Regions from separate parts of the Streptomyces sp. DSM 42067 genome, predicted to be linked through region 2. Evidence: predicted binding sites of a transcription regulator. Region 2 holds the regulator's gene; each other region holds the start of a gene.

Evidence for each region. Region 2 encodes HrcA, which represses chaperone genes, less so after heat shock. Its sites were predicted from a motif close to TTNGCACTCNGNNNNNCNGAGTGCNAA; they were not measured.
Region 1: a site for HrcA is predicted at 3,002-3,028, ahead of groL (chaperonin GroEL). Genes of this name have one in related genera too.
Region 3: a site for HrcA is predicted at 2,056-2,082, ahead of groES (co-chaperone GroES). Genes of this name have one in related genera too.

What each region holds. Positions count from the first base shown of each region.
Region 1 is NZ_CM147706.1:4,394,087-4,399,262, forward strand. Features, by position in the region: gene ACSMXV_RS20160 (NADH:flavin oxidoreductase) at 1-1,024, opposite strand, end outside; gene groL (chaperonin GroEL) at 1,253-2,875, opposite strand; gene ACSMXV_RS20170 (cold-shock protein) at 3,173-3,376, opposite strand; gene ACSMXV_RS20175 (ubiquitin-like small modifier protein 1) at 3,876-4,151, opposite strand; gene thrC (threonine synthase) at 4,252-5,176, opposite strand, start outside.
Region 2 is NZ_CM147706.1:3,314,885-3,320,060, reverse strand. Features, by position in the region: gene hemW (radical SAM family heme chaperone HemW) at 1-99, shown strand, start outside; gene ACSMXV_RS15480 (Uma2 family endonuclease) at 200-778, shown strand; gene ACSMXV_RS15475 (DUF3097 domain-containing protein) at 756-1,568, opposite strand; gene ACSMXV_RS15470 (MBL fold metallo-hydrolase) at 1,603-2,343, opposite strand; gene hrcA (heat-inducible transcriptional repressor HrcA) at 2,644-3,660, shown strand; gene dnaJ (molecular chaperone DnaJ) at 3,661-4,797, shown strand; gene ACSMXV_RS15455 (nitronate monooxygenase) at 4,994-5,176, shown strand, end outside.
Region 3 is NZ_CM147706.1:5,452,766-5,457,941, forward strand. Features, by position in the region: gene ACSMXV_RS25095 (THUMP-like domain-containing protein) at 1-902, opposite strand, end outside; gene ACSMXV_RS25100 (polysaccharide deacetylase family protein) at 993-1,952, shown strand; gene groES (co-chaperone GroES) at 2,227-2,535, shown strand; gene groL (chaperonin GroEL) at 2,644-4,272, shown strand; gene ACSMXV_RS25115 (ester cyclase) at 4,459-5,157, opposite strand.

The DNA of each region.
Region 1 (5,176 bases), 1.1 Mb from region 2:
GTCCGACCGCGACCAGGTCGAACTCCTCGCGCTCCAGCCGGTCCAGCAGGTTGTCGATGCCCTTGACCGGGGCGCCCTCGCCCTGGAAGGCGCGGAGGAACTCGCCGTCCAGGCCGACAGAGCCGACCGTGATGACCGGCTTGCCGGTGAGCTTCTTCGTCCAGCCGGCCAGATTGAGGTCGGAGCCGTCGAACTCGGGCAGCCAGTAGCGGCGGGTGGATGCGTGGAAGACGTCCACTCCGGCCTCGGCGAGCGGGGTGAGGACCGCCTCGAGCTCGGCCGGGTTCTCGGCGAGCCGGGCGTCGTAGTTGTCCGACTTCCACTGCGAGAAGCGGAAGATCACCGGGAAGTCCGGCGACACCGCCTTGCGGACCGCCGCCACGATCTCGGCGCCGAACTTCGTACGGGCCACCAGGTCGCCGCCATACTCGTCGGCGCGGCGGTTGGTGCCGGACCACAGGAACTGGTCGATGAGGTAGCCGTGGGCGCCGTGCAGTTCGACGCCGTCGAAGCCGATCCGCTCGGCGGCGGCCGCGGCCTCGGCGAACGCCTCGATGACGTCGTCCAGGTCCTGCTGGGTCATGGCCTTGCCGGTGCCCTCGGTGCCGTCCAGGCGGATGCCGGACGGGCCTACCGCCGGGGCGTCCGGGAACGGGGGCTCGCCCGCGGCCCGCACCATGCCGATGTGCCACAGCTGCGGCACGATCTTCCCGCCCGCCGCGTGAACCGCCTCGGCGACCTTCGCCCAGCCGTCGAGCTGCTCCTCGCCGTGGAAGCGCGGGACGCGGTCGCTCTGCCCGGCCGACTCGTGACCCACGTACGTGCCCTCGGTGACGATCAGTCCGACGCCGGCGGCGGCCCGGCGCGCGTAGTACCCCAGCACGTCCTCGCCCGGGACACCGCCCGGGGAGAACTTCCGGGTCATGGGCGCCATGACGATCCGGTTGGGGACGGTCAGGCCGTTCAGGGAGACGGGACGGGAGAGGATCTGTGCCGCGCGGGACGCGGAGGCCGTAACAGTCACGTGGGGGGCTCCTCGGAGGGGGAATGGGCCGGCAGTCACGACGAGGACGTCGAACAGATATGTGCACGTGCATCAACTCTGCCTATGCGTCAACTGCCCGCCCCACCACGGCATTCCTCCGCGCCCCCGACACCCCACTGTGATCCCGGACACGCCCGAGGGCGGCACCCCCTGGGAGAAGGGGTGCCGCCCTCGAAACTCAGGACGGTTGATCAACCTTCAGGTCGATCAGAAGTCCATGTCACCGCCCGGCATACCGCCGCCGGCCGGGGCCGCGGCCTTCTCCGGCTTGTCGGCGATGACGGCCTCGGTGGTGAGGAACAGCGCGGCGATGGAGGCCGCGTTCTGCAGGGCAGAGCGGGTCACCTTGGCCGGGTCGATGATGCCCTCGGCGATCATGTCGACGTACTCGCCGGTCGCGGCGTTCAGGCCGTGGCCGACCGTCAGGTTGCGGACCTTCTCCACGACGACGCCGCCCTCGAGACCACCGTTGACGGCGATCTGCTTGAGCGGGGCCTCCAGGGCCAGCTTCACGGCGTTGGCGCCGGTCGCCTCGTCACCGTCGAGCTCGAGCTTCTCGAAGACAGCGGATGCCTGGATGAGAGCCACGCCACCACCGGCGACGATGCCCTCCTCGACGGCCGCCTTCGCGTTGCGGACGGCGTCCTCGATGCGGTGCTTGCGCTCCTTGAGCTCGACCTCGGTGGCGGCACCGGCCTTGATGACGGCCACGCCGCCGGCCAGCTTCGCCAGGCGCTCCTGGAGCTTCTCGCGGTCGTAGTCCGAGTCCGAGTTCTCGATCTCGGCGCGGATCTGGTTCACGCGGCCCGCGACCTGGTCGGCGGAGCCGGCACCGTCGACGATGGTGGTCTCGTCCTTGGTGATGACGACCTTGCGGGCGCGGCCCAGGAGGTCCAGGGTCGCGTTCTCCAGCTTGAGGCCGACCTCCTCGGAGATGACCTCGCCGCCCGTGAGGATGGCGATGTCGCCGAGCATGGCCTTGCGGCGGTCACCGAAGCCCGGGGCCTTGACGGCGACGGACTTGAAGGTGCCGCGGATCTTGTTGACGACCAGGGTCGACAGGGCCTCGCCCTCGACGTCCTCGGCGATGATCAGCAGCGGCTTGCCGGACTGCATGACCTTCTCGAGGAGCGGCAGCAGGTCCTTGACCGAAGAGATCTTGGAGTTGGCGATCAGGATGTACGGGTCGTCGAGGACGGCCTCCATACGCTCCATGTCGGTGGCGAAGTACGCCGAGATGTAGCCCTTGTCGAAGCGCATACCCTCGGTGAGCTCGAGCTCCAGACCGAAGGTCTGGGACTCCTCGACGGTGATGACGCCTTCCTTGCCGACCTTGTCCATGGCCTCGGCGATGAGCTCGCCGATCTGGGTGTCGGCGGCGGAGATGGAGGCGGTCGAAGCGATCTGCTCCTTGGTCTCCACGTCCTTGGCCTGCTCGAGCAGAGCGGCGGAGACGGCCTCGACGGCCTTCTCGATACCGCGCTTCAGGGCCATCGGGTTGGCGCCGGCGGCGACGTTGCGCAGGCCCTCGCGGACGAGCGCCTGGGCGAGGACGGTCGCGGTCGTCGTACCGTCACCGGCGACGTCGTCCGTCTTCTTCGCGACCTCCTTGACCAGCTCGGCGCCGATCTTCTCGTACGGGTCCTCGAGCTCGATCTCCTTGGCGATGGACACACCATCGTTGGTGATCGTGGGGGCGCCCCACTTCTTCTCGAGGACGACGTTGCGACCCTTGGGGCCAAGGGTGACCTTGACGGCGTCGGCGAGCTGGTTCATCCCGCGCTCGAGACCGCGCCGTGCCTCCTCGTCGAACGCGATGATCTTGGCCATGTGAAGTGGTCCTCCCGGACTGGGGTGGATTTCTCCGGACCGCGCTGGCGCCCGCGACGGACGGCCTGCATGCCTCGTGGTTCCTTGCCCCACCCGGCCTGCGGGCCTCACCGACCCGGTCCTTCATTGTCACTCTCACCTTCAGAGTGCTAACGCCAATGATTAGCACTCGCCCCCCTCGAGTGCAAGCGCCTGTAGGGGTGCGCCACCCCCCGGGGGCCCGCGGGCACACCGGAGGGCCCGTACCCCCACCGGGATACGGGCCCTCCGCGAACGTCGCTGCAGTCGGTCGGCGCTTCAGCCGGCCAAACGGACCATATCCGCCTGCGGCCCCTTCTGACCCTGCGAGATCTCGAACTCGACCCGCTGGCCCTCTTCAAGGGTGCGGTAGCCGTCCATCTGAATCGCGCTGTAGTGGACGAATACATCCGCACCACCGTCGACCGCGATGAAGCCGTACCCCTTCTCCGCGTTGAACCACTTGACGGTGCCCTGAGCCATGCCTAACTCCCCTATTACTGGCCCTTGCACAGGACCGCACTTCGCGGACCCGGGTCAGACCTCACCCCCCAACGGTTGGGGGTGTGCGCCGGAACGCGTCGACCGCGGCTGAATGTATCTGTCCAACTGCCGTCTGCAACAGGTCAATCGGACGAGAAATCCGGGCACGCACGATCGGAAATTTGCGGAGGATCCGCCAGGACTCAGGGCAAGTCGGGCCCGGCAAAAGGAATGTAAGGCGCAAAAGAATGGTGCACTTTGGCTACTTCTCATCGGCCACCGGGCGTGAAGTCATATGCACCGGACAAGAACGGCGAACCGAGTTCCCCAACTGTACCGCGCTCAACCATGCAGAATTGCCCCCTCCGCTTCTCTCGCGGAGGGGGCAATTCTGGTGACGCAGTGTGCGATATGCCGAACCGGCATACGGGGGCCCGGCATACGAGCGGCCGGCATACGGGTGGTACGGCTCAGCAGCCGCCCGCACCGTGCTCGATCGTCAGCCTCCGGCGACGGCCGGGATGATCGAGACACCGGCGCCGTCCGGCGTGGCGGTCCCCAGGCCGTCCTCGAAGCGGACGTCGTCATCGTTGACGTACACGTTGACGAAGCGGCGCAGCTTGCCCTGGTCGTCGAGTACGCGCGCGGCGATGCCCGGGTGGTTCTTCTCCAGGGACTCGATGACCTCGGCGAGGGTCGCGCCCTCCGCCGTGACCTCGGCCTGGCCGCCCGTGTAGGTGCGGAGGATCGTCGGGATGCGGACGTTGACGCTCATGCGGTTCACCTTCGGTGGGAGAGCGGGTTGTGGATACGGGAGCTGATCAGGCGCAGGCCGGTGGTCGGTTGTGCCCACCCTCCCCCATCGCCTGCTGCCTTCAGGCCAGGCCGGCCTCGCGGAAGGCGTCGAGGTTCGGGCGGATCGTCGCGGTCGGGCCCGTGGTCGGCGCGACGGCGTCCAGCGTCTTGAGGCCGTCGCCCGTGTTGAGGACGACCGTGGTCAGCGACGGGTCCAGGACGCCGTTCTCGATCAGCTTGCGCGTGACGCCGACGGTCACGCCGCCCGCCGTCTCGGCGAAGATGCCCTCCGTACGGGCCAGCAGCTTGATCGCGTCGACGATCTGCTCGTCGTTCACGTCCTCGACGGCGCCGCCGGTGCGGCGGGCGATGTCCAGGACGTAGGGTCCGTCGGCCGGGTTGCCGATGGCGAGGGACTTGGCGATGGTGTCCGGCTTCTGCGGCTTCACGACGTCGTGGCCGGCCTTGAAGGCCGTCGACACCGGGGAGCAGCCCTCCGCCTGAGCGCCGAAGATCTTGTACGGCTTGTCCTCGACGAGGCCGAGCTTGATCAGCTCCTGCAGACCCTTGTCGATCTTCGTGAGCTGCGATCCTGAGGCGATCGGGATCACCAGCTGGTCCGGGATCTGCCAGCCGAGCTGCTCGCAGATCTCGTACGCGAGGGTCTTGGAGCCCTCGCCGTAGTACGGCCGGAGGTTGACGTTGACGAAGCCCCAGCCCTCGCCCAGCGGGTCTCCGATGAGCTCGGAGCAGAAGCGGTTGACGTCGTCGTAGGTGCCCTCGATGCCGACCAGCTCGCCGCCGTAGACCGCGGCCATGACGACCTTGCCCTGCTCGAGGTCGTGCGGGATGAACACGCAGGAGCGGAAGCCGGCGCGGGCTGCGGCGGCGCCGACGGCGCCGGCCAGGTTGCCCGTCGAGGAGCAGGAGAGCGTGGTGAAGCCGAAGGCGCGGGCGGCCTCGATGGCCTGGGCGACGACGCGGTCCTTGAAGGAGTGCGTCGGG
Region 2 (5,176 bases):
GGGCTCCTGGAGACGGGTCCTTACGACAACGGGCGCGCCGTGCTCACCCTGCGCGGGCGGCTGCTCGCGGACGCGGTGGTCAGGGATCTGGTGGACTGATCACTCCCCGGAGTGAACCGGTGCGGACTCAGGTGGCGCTGCCTACGCTGTCCCCAAGCTGCCGCCGTACGCACGGCGGCAGGAAGTAGAGGGCACGGAGATGACCGCTGTGGACGAGCGCGGGATGACGAAGTTCTTTGAGGAGTTCGAGCCCCCCGAGGGTGTCAAGGTTGAGCTTCTCCGGGGGGAAATCGTGATGATGGTCAGCCCCGATCTGGTTCACAACCGAATCGTCGCTGATGTGCAGGACCAGATCCCGCGTAAGCGTTGGGAACGGCTCCAGACCCAGGACATCGACATCATCGACGAGGCCAGTGAGCCCGTACCGGACCTGGTAGTGGTGGAGCGTGCCATCAGCCCGGACTCGGGGCGCCTGCTGCCGTCCCGGTTGATCACGTTGGTGGTCGAGGTCGTTTCCAAAACTAGTGTCGACCGTGACTACGGGATCAAGCGCTTGATCTACGCCGCGGGCACGGTGCCCGCGTACCTGATCATCGACCCGATCGTGGCCCACTGCGTCCTGCTCACCGAGCCCGTCGGCAAGGGTGAGGAGGCCGACTACCGAGCACAGCGGGTCACGAAGTTCGGTGACCCTCTTCCGCTGGAAATGCTCGGCATCGAACTGGACACGAGCGAATTCGACACCTACCCGGGGGTCAAGCGTCACTCTCGTCCGTGACGAAGTCGATCAACTCCTCCACCCGCCCGAGGAGTTCCGGTTCCAGGTCCCTGTACGACCGCACACACCCCAGAATCCGACCCCACGCCGCCCCCGTGTTCTCCGCCCACCCCAGCGCCCGGCACACCCCCGTCTTCCAGTCCTGCCCCCGCGGCACCGTCGGCCACGCCCGGATGCCCACCGCAGACGGCTTCACCGCCTCCCACACGTCGATGTAGGGGTGGCCCACCACCAGCGCGTACTCACTGGTGACCGACTCCGCGATGCGGGACTCCTTCGTGCCCGGGACCAGGTGGTCCACCAGGACCCCGAGGCGGGCGTCCGGGCCGGGAGCGAAGTCCGCGACGATCGATGGGAGGTCGTCGACGCCCTCCAGATACTCGACGACCACGCCCTCGATGCGCAGGTCGTCGCCCCACACCTTCTCGACCAGTTCGGCGTCGTGGCGGCCCTCGACGTAGATCCGCCCGGCACGCGCAACCCGGGCCCGCGCGCCCGGCACCGCGACCGAACCGGAGGCCGTACGGGTGGGACGCACCGGCGTCGCTCCGGAGGGGCGGACGAGGGTCACCACCTTGCCCTCCAGCAGGAACCCGCGGGGCTCGAGCGGAAACACCCGGTGCTTGCCGAAGCGGTCCTCCAGCGTGACCGTGCCCGCCTCGCAGCGGATCACCGCGCCGCAGAAGCCGGTCCCAGGCTCCTCGACGACGAGTCCCGGTTCCGCCGGGACTTCCGGTGCCGCCTTCGGCTTCTTCCAGGGTGGGGTCAGGTCCGGAGTGTACTGGCGCATTCGGATGACGATAGGGAGAAGGCGCGGGCCGTGACTACGACACGCCGAACCGGGCCGCCAGCTGATCGCGTTGCGCCCGGACAAAGGCCGCATTCACCGCGGCTCCATGGCCGGGTACGTAGACCGCGTCCTCGCCGCCCAGGCTGAGCAGCCGGTCCACGGCGGCGGGCCAGTGGGACGGGACCGCGTCCGGACCCGCCTGGGGTTCGCCGGACTCCTCGACGAGGTCTCCGCAGAAGACGATCTCGGGGGTCGTGGCGGTGGCGGGGACGAGGACCGCCATGTCGTGTCCTGTGTGGCCCGGGCCCACATTCGCCAGCAGCGCCTGGTGGCCGCCGCCCAGGTCGAGCGTCCACTCGCCGCTCACCCGGTGACGCGGCGCGACGAGAAGATCCGCGGCCTCCGCCGCGTCCGCCGGGGCGAGTCCGTGCCGTACCGCGTCGGCCAGCAGATCCTTCCGGCCCGCCGAGAAGACCCAGTCGAGCCCCACCGCGCCGTACACCTCCACCCCCGCGAACGCTGCCGCGCCCAGCACATGGTCGAAGTGCGGATGCGTCAGCGCGAGATGCGTCACGCGCCGGTCGTCGCCGCCCAGGAGCTGCTGCGCCTCCCGGCGCAACTCGGCGCCCTCCCGCAGGCTCGACCCGGCGTCGACCATGAGCGCCGCCCCCTCGCCCACGACCAGGCCGACCGTGCAGTCCCACACCGGCAGCCGGCGCCGACCCACCCGGGGCGACAACCCCTCCCAGCCCTGTGTTCCCCACGCCACGTCCATCAGGTCCCCCACGTCATGTTCATCACGTCCCCCATGTCACATCCGCCATGATCCCCATGACCGGGCAGTCACATCCGCAGTCCGTTTCCTACCGGCGACGCTAGTCCCCGCGGCCCGGCGCGGCACGACACCGCAGCCCAGACCGCACATATCGGCGGCCCTGACGTGTGACCGCCCTTGCCGGGGCCATACCTACCGGCCGTACACTTGGCCCGGGAAGGCTGGCACTCGCGCACAGTGAGTGCCAGGCGAGAGGTCGCGGGGACGACGCGGGACGACACAAGCTGGAGGTGTGCGCGGATGCTCAGTGAACGCAGGCTGGAAGTGCTGCGCGCCATCGTCCAGGACTATGTCGGCACCGAGGAGCCGGTCGGCTCCAAGGCGCTCACGGAGCGGCACAGCCTCGGCGTCTCCCCGGCGACCGTGCGCAACGACATGGCGGTGCTGGAGGAGGAGGGCTATATCGCCCAGCCGCACACCAGTGCCGGGCGCATCCCCACGGACAAGGGGTACCGCCTCTTCGTCGACAAGCTCGCGGGCGTCAAGCCGATGACCCCGCCCGAGCGCCGGGCCATCCAGAACTTCCTCGACGGCGCCGTCGACCTCGACGACGTCGTGGCACGCACGGTGCGGCTGCTCGCGCAGCTGACCCGGCAGGTCGCGGTGGTGCAGTATCCGTCGCTCACACGGTCGACGGTGCGCCATGTGGAGCTGCTGTCCATGGCTCCGGCCCGGCTGATGCTCGTACTGATCACGGACACCGGCCGTGTCGAGCAGCGCATGGTCGACTGCCCCGCCCCCTTCGGTGAGACCTCGCTCGCCGATCTGCGGGCGCGGCTCAACAGCCGGGTGGTCGGCCGTCGCTTCACCGATGTGCCGCAGCTCGTGCAGGATCTGCCGGAGGCCTTCGAGACCGAGGACCGCGGCACCGTCTCGACCGTGCTCTCGACATTGCTCGAGACCCTGGTCGAGGAGACCGAGGAGCGGCTGATGATCGGCGGAACCGCCAATCTCACCCGCTTCGCACATGACTTCCCCCTCACGATCCGGCCGGTGCTCGAGGCGCTGGAGGAGCAGGTCGTGCTCCTCAAGCTGCTCGGCGAGGCCAAGGATCCGGGCATGACCGTACGGATCGGTCACGAGATCGCCCATGAGGGGCTCAACTCCACGTCTGTGGTGTCGGTGGGCTACGGTTCGGGCGGCGAGGCAGTCGCCAAGCTCGGCGTGGTCGGCCCGACCCGCATGGACTACCCGGGAACGATGGGAGCAGTACGCGCAGTGGCACGTTACGTCGGACAGATCCTGGCGGAGTCGTAAGTGGCCACGGACTACTACGCCGTACTCGGCGTGCGCCGCGACGCGTCCCAGGACGAGATCAAGAAGGCCTTCCGGCGGCTCGCTCGCGAGCTGCACCCGGACGTCAACCCTGATCCGAAGACGCAGGAGCGCTTCAAGGAGATCAACGCCGCCTACGAGGTGCTGTCGGACCCGCAGAAGAAGCAGGTCTACGACCTCGGCGGCGACCCGCTCTCGGCGAGCGGCGGCGCGGGCGCGGGCGGCTTCGGCGCCGGTGGCTTCGGCAACTTCTCGGACATCATGGACGCCTTCTTCGGTACGGCGTCCCAGCGGGGCCCGCGGTCGCGTACGCGGCGCGGGCAGGACGCGATGATCCGGCTCGAGGTCGAGCTGGACGAGGCGGCGTTCGGGACCACCAAGGACATCCAGGTCGACACGGCCGTGGTGTGCAACACGTGCAACGGCGAGGGTGCCGCCCCTGGCACCTCGGCGCAGACGTGTGACATGTGCCGCGGCCGCGGTGAGGTGTCGCAGGTCACGCGGTCCTTCCTCGGCCAGGTCATGACCTCGCGGCCGTGCCCGCAGTGCCAGGGCTTCGGCACGGTCGTGCCCACCCCCTGCCCTGAGTGCGCGGGCGACGGGCGTGTGCGCTCGCGGCGGACCCTGACCGTGAAGATCCCCGCCGGTGTCGACAACGGCACGCGGATCCAGCTCGCCGGTGAGGGCGAGGTCGGGCCCGGCGGCGGACCGGCCGGTGATCTGTACGTCGAGATCCACGAGCTGCCGCACGCGGTCTTCCAGCGGCGCGGCGACGATCTGCACTGCACGGTCACCATCCCGATGACGGCCGCCGCGCTCGGCACAAAGGTGCCGCTGGAGACGCTGGACGGGCTCGAGGAGGTCGACATCCGGCCCGGTACGCAGTCCGGGCAGTCGATTCCGCTGCACGGGCGCGGCATCACGCATCTGCGGGGCGGGGGGCGCGGCGATCTCGTCGTGCACGTCGAGGTGCAGACGCCGACGAAGCTTGATCCCGAGCAGGAGCGGTTGCTCCGGGAGCTGGCGCAGCTTCGGGGGGAGGAGCGGCCCCTGGGGCAGTTCCAGCCGGGGCAGCAGGGGTTGTTCTCTCGGCTCAAGGACGCGTTCAACGGGCGGTGACGGTGTTTGGGGTGCCCCCGCGCTTTTGGGGTGACCCCGTTGCACGGGGTGGGCATAGCGTTCGACGTTGCCGTACGTCGTGGGCTGTGCCCACCCGTTCCGCCCCAGCGGAACGACTGCCCACAGCAGTACCAGCGGCATCCGCATGCGGAAGGCCGGATTCGGTCTTGTTCGGGCGACGTGGCACCATGCGGGCATGGTCAGCGTACTGAGCGGTCTCTTTCCCGTTCCGATCGTGCAGGCCCCCATGGCGGGCGGCGTGTCGCGGCCGCAGCTCGCCGCTGCCGTCTCGGAGGCCGGTGGGCTCGGGTTTCTCGCGGCCGGGTACAAAACCGCCGACGGGATGTACCAGGAGATCAAACAACTGCGCTCGCTGACG
Region 3 (5,176 bases), 2.1 Mb from region 2:
TGGGCGACTTCGGCGACCAGATGCGCGCGGATCACGGCGCCGTCCGGTTCGTAGAGATAGCGGCCGACGGGCCGTACCTCCGGATCGGGCAGTCCGCGGCCCACCAGCGAGCGCGGGCCGGGCAGCAGCGTCGCCCGGACCGTTCCGGGCTCGGTGCCGAACCACAGCACCGCCTCCTTGACGTCCCCGTGGTCCGAGATCCACTCGGCCCCGGCGTCGGCGGGGATCGTCTCGTGAGGGATGCCCGGCGCGATCTTCAACGCGGCGCGGGGCGCCGTGCGGGCCGCTCCGACGGCCCAGGAGAGCGGCGGCGAGTACGCCTCGGGGTCGAACACGCGGCCTCTCCCGCCGCGCCGTGCGGGATCCACGAACACCGCGTCGTACGACCCCGTGTCCACCTCCGTGACATCGGCTTCCCGCACCTCGATCAGGCCGTCGAGGCCGAGCGCCCCGGCATTCGCGCGGGCGACCGCGCACGTCAGCGGGTCCCGGTCGACGGCCAGCACCGAGATGCCCGCGCGGGCCAGCGCGATCGCGTCGCCGCCCACCCCGCAGCACAGGTCGGCGACGCTGCGGACGCCGAGGTCGGCGAACCGGCCCGCGCGGTACGCCGCGACCGACGCGCGGGTCGCCTGCTCCACGCCGTTCGGGGTGAAGAACATCCGGCCGGCGTCCGCCGCGCCGAACTTCGCCGCGGCCCGCTGCCGCAGCCGGGCCTGCCCGATGGCCGCCGAAACCAGCGCGGCGGGGTGCTCACGGCGCAGCCGCGTGGCGACGGCCAGCTCCTGCGCCGGGTCGATGTCGCGCACCTCGTCGAGGAGGGCGCGGCCCTCTTCGGTGAGCAGTGCGGAGAAGGCGGAGACGTCGGAGGCGGCGGAGGCAGCGCGAGCACGGTCGTTCACCGGCCCATTGTGGGCCAGCCGGTGGACGATGCGCGCCCGGCGGCGGTGTCAGCCCATTCCGGGCGTCCGCCGCTGAAAGGATGCGGCGCCATGCGGCAAATGCGACAAAAAGACAAGATTCCCGGCACTGGGCTGCGTCAGGTCTGTCTCGCCGTAGCCGCCGTCGCCGTGATCGCCTCGGGCTGCGGCGACTCCGGCTCAGCTTCCGGTTCCCGCTCGGGCGCCGTTTCCCGACCGGGCCCCGGTCCCGGCTCGGGGCCCGGCGGGGCCCAGCCCCTTCAGGCCCCTCCCGCCCGCGCCCTCGACGAGTACGCGCAGGAGCTGCGCGACTCGCAGGCCGCCCGGGTCGCCGCCGCTAAGCGCTGGGGGCTGTCCGGGCCCCCGCTGCCCGCCCCCGCCCCGCCCTCCGTCAAACCGGGTATCGAGACCCGCGAGGGCTTCGAGGTCACGGACGGCGAGGGCCTGCCGCCCGTCTTCACGACCGTCCCGACCAAGGACAAGGTCGTCTTCCTCACCATCGATGACGGGGCCGAGAAGGACCCGGCGCTGCTGAGGATGATGAGCGAGCTGAAGATTCCGTATACCGCCTTCCTCAGCGACTACCTCGTGAAGGAGGACTACGGCTACTTCAGGAAGATGCAGGAGCGCGGCGTCACGCTGAACAACCACACCCTCAACCACCCCTATCTGCCCGGCCTCTCCTACGCCGAGCAGCGGCGCGAGATCTGCGGCATGCAGGACGTCATCGAGAAGGAGTACGGCTCACGTCCCACCGTGTTCCGTCCGCCCTTCGGCAACTACAACCGGGACACGCTGCGTGCCGCCAAGTCCTGCGGCATCAAGGCCGTTCCGTTGTGGAACGCCGAGGCCTTCCCGGACCACATGGACTGGCGCGAATGGGACCGCGACCTCCACCCCGGCGACATCATCCTCACCCACTTCCGGGGTCGCGAGGACTGGAACGGCGCGATGCCCGACATGATCCGGCATGTCATGAAGGTGATCACCGCCAAGGGATACGCGGTGGCCAGGCTGGAGGACTACCTCTGACGCGGGCGACACCGAACCGGGCGCGGCCGCTTCGTACGCCGTATTCGTACAAACGTCCCGTAACCAGCCCGTGCGGGCGATTCGCGGTGTTGTCTGCGCCGCGTTGGCACTCCGCTTGACCGAGTGCTAATCGCGGTCATAGTCTCGGCCCTGGCACTCCCCCCTGGAGAGTGCCAATAGCGACGGGCAGGTCCGGCACCCGCGACGACGGATCGACCTGGTCGCCACCTCAGACAGTTAACCCCGTGAGATCTCCGAAGGGGGAGGTCGGATCGTGACGACCACCAGCTCCAAGGTTGCCATCAAGCCGCTTGAGGACCGCATTGTGGTCCAGCCGCTCGACGCCGAGCAGACCACCGCCTCTGGCCTGGTCATCCCGGACACCGCCAAGGAGAAGCCCCAGGAGGGCGTCGTCCTGGCCGTGGGCCCGGGCCGCTTCGAGAACGGCGAGCGCCTTCCGCTCGACGTCAAGACCGGCGACATCGTGCTGTACAGCAAGTACGGCGGCACCGAGGTGAAGTACAACGGCGAGGAGTACCTCGTCCTCTCGGCTCGCGACGTCCTCGCGATCATCGAGAAGTAATTCACCGCAGATTTGCTTTGTGAGCTGCGCCCCTGGTCACCCCGCTGAAGCCGGGCGGCGAGGGGCGCAGTTCTTTAAACCGAGTTCCGAGAGGGCTGAACCGCTCCCATGGCGAAGATCCTGAAGTTCGACGAGGACGCCCGTCGCGCCCTCGAGCGCGGCGTCAACAAGCTTGCCGACACGGTCAAGGTGACGATCGGCCCCAAGGGCCGCAACGTCGTCATCGACAAGAAGTTCGGCGCGCCCACCATCACCAACGACGGTGTCACGATCGCCCGTGAGGTCGAGATCGACGACCCGTACGAGAACCTCGGCGCCCAGCTGGTGAAGGAGGTGGCGACCAAGACCAACGACATCGCGGGTGACGGCACCACCACCGCCACCGTGCTGGCCCAGGCCCTCGTCAAGGAGGGTCTGCGCAACGTCGCCGCCGGTGCTTCCCCGGCCGCCCTGAAGAAGGGCATCGACGCGGCCGTCGCCGCGGTCTCCGAGGAGCTCCTCGCCACCGCCCGTCCGATCGACGAGAAGTCCGACATCGCCGCCGTCGCCGCGCTGTCCGCCCAGGACCAGCAGGTCGGCGAGCTCATCGCCGAGGCGATGGACAAGGTCGGCAAGGACGGTGTCATCACCGTCGAGGAGTCCAACACCTTCGGTCTGGAGCTGGACTTCACCGAGGGCATGGCCTTCGACAAGGGCTACCTGTCGCCGTACATGGTGTCCGACCAGGAGCGTATGGAGGCCGTCCTCGACGACCCGTACATCCTCATCAACCAGGGCAAGATCGCCTCCATCCAGGACCTGCTGCCGCTGCTGGAGAAGGTCATCCAGGCCGGCTCCTCCAAGCCGCTGCTGATCATCGCCGAGGACGTCGAGGGCGAGGCCCTGTCGACCCTCGTCGTGAACAAGATCCGCGGCACCTTCAACGCCGTCGCGGTGAAGGCCCCCGGCTTCGGCGACCGCCGCAAGGCGATGCTGCAGGACATGGCGGTCCTCACCGGCGCCCAGGTCGTCGCCGAGGAGGTCGGCCTCAAGCTCGACCAGGTCGGCCTCGAGGTGCTGGGCAGCGCCCGCCGCGTGACCGTCACCAAGGACGACACCACCATCGTCGACGGCGGCGGCAAGTCCGAGGACGTCGCGGGCCGCGTCAACCAGATCAAGGCCGAGATCGAGAACACCGACTCCGACTGGGACCGCGAGAAGCTCCAGGAGCGCCTCGCGAAGCTGGCCGGCGGCGTGTGCGTGATCAAGGTCGGCGCCGCCACCGAGGTGGAGCTGAAGGAGAAGAAGCACCGCCTGGAGGACGCCATCTCCGCGACCCGCGCCGCGGTCGAGGAGGGCATCGTCTCCGGTGGTGGCTCCGCGCTCGTCCACGCCGTGAAGGTGCTCGAGGGCAACCTCGGCAAGACCGGCGACGAGGCCACCGGTGTCTCGGTCGTCCGCCGCGCCGCCGTCGAGCCGCTGCGCTGGATCGCCGAGAACGCCGGCCTCGAGGGCTACGTCATCGTCTCCAAGGTGGCCGAGCTCGAGAAGGGCAACGGCTACAACGCCGCCACCGGCGAGTACGGCGACCTGGTGAAGTCCGGCGTCATCGACCCGGTCAAGGTCACCCGCTCCGCGCTGGAGAACGCCGCGTCCATCGCCTCCCTGCTGCTCACGACCGAGACCCTGGTCGTCGAGAAGCCGGCCGAGGAGGAGGCCGAGGCCGGTCACGGCCACGGTCACGGCCACGCGCACTGACGTCGTGCCGGCGCACGCCGGCTGACGAGCACGTCGGCTGACGACGAAGGGAAGGTCCCCGCTCCCTCAGGGAACGGGGACCTTCACGCGTTCAGGCGTACGCATCTCCCGGTGCCGGTGCCGGTGCCGGTGCCGGTGCCGGTGCCGGTGCCGGTGCGGTGCCGGCGCAGAGGCCGTCGGCGGCCGCTACATCTCCAGTGCCTCCAGCTGCCCCATCAGGCCAAGCCTGTCGTACTGCCACCAGCCCTCGACGATCTTGCCGTCCTCGCGGCACCGGTGGATGGTCGTCCCGGTCATGGTGACCTGCTTGTTGCTGGCCGGAATCCCCATGAACTCGCCGCTGTGAGTGGCGTTCCAGGTCCAGCGGGTGCAGACCCTGTCGCCCTCGGCGAGCTGGTCGTCGATGGTGAACTCGAAATCGAAACCGCCGCGCCACATCTCCATCTCGCGGCGCATCGCATCCATCCCGATGTTGTCCGGGTCGTTGGCCGGATCGTGGTCGTGATAGTTCTCCGCCAGGAAGCCGTCGAGCGGCGGAAGGTCGCCCTTGACGGCGATCGTCTCGAAGAACCCTCGGCAGGTGTCCTTGTAGAGCTGCTCGTCGCGGACGATCTCCAGGTCCGTGAACGTCGGCATCTCGTCGCAGAGGGCCACCATCTCCCGGAAGACCCGGTCCGTCTCCGGGAGGTTCGAGTTCCTCATCGCGTCCTCGTACGACGGGAACTCGACGATCTCGATGAAGTGGGAGTCGTCGGACCGGTCCTTGCCGATGATGCTGTGCGAGGCGGTCCTCTTGCCCTTGGTCTGCTCGACCCATGTGTCCATGAGCCGGCTCATCTCGTCGAATCTGCTCGTCTTGCAGTCAATGAGCTGCACGAACGTCATGGCGCCTCCCGACGTGCTC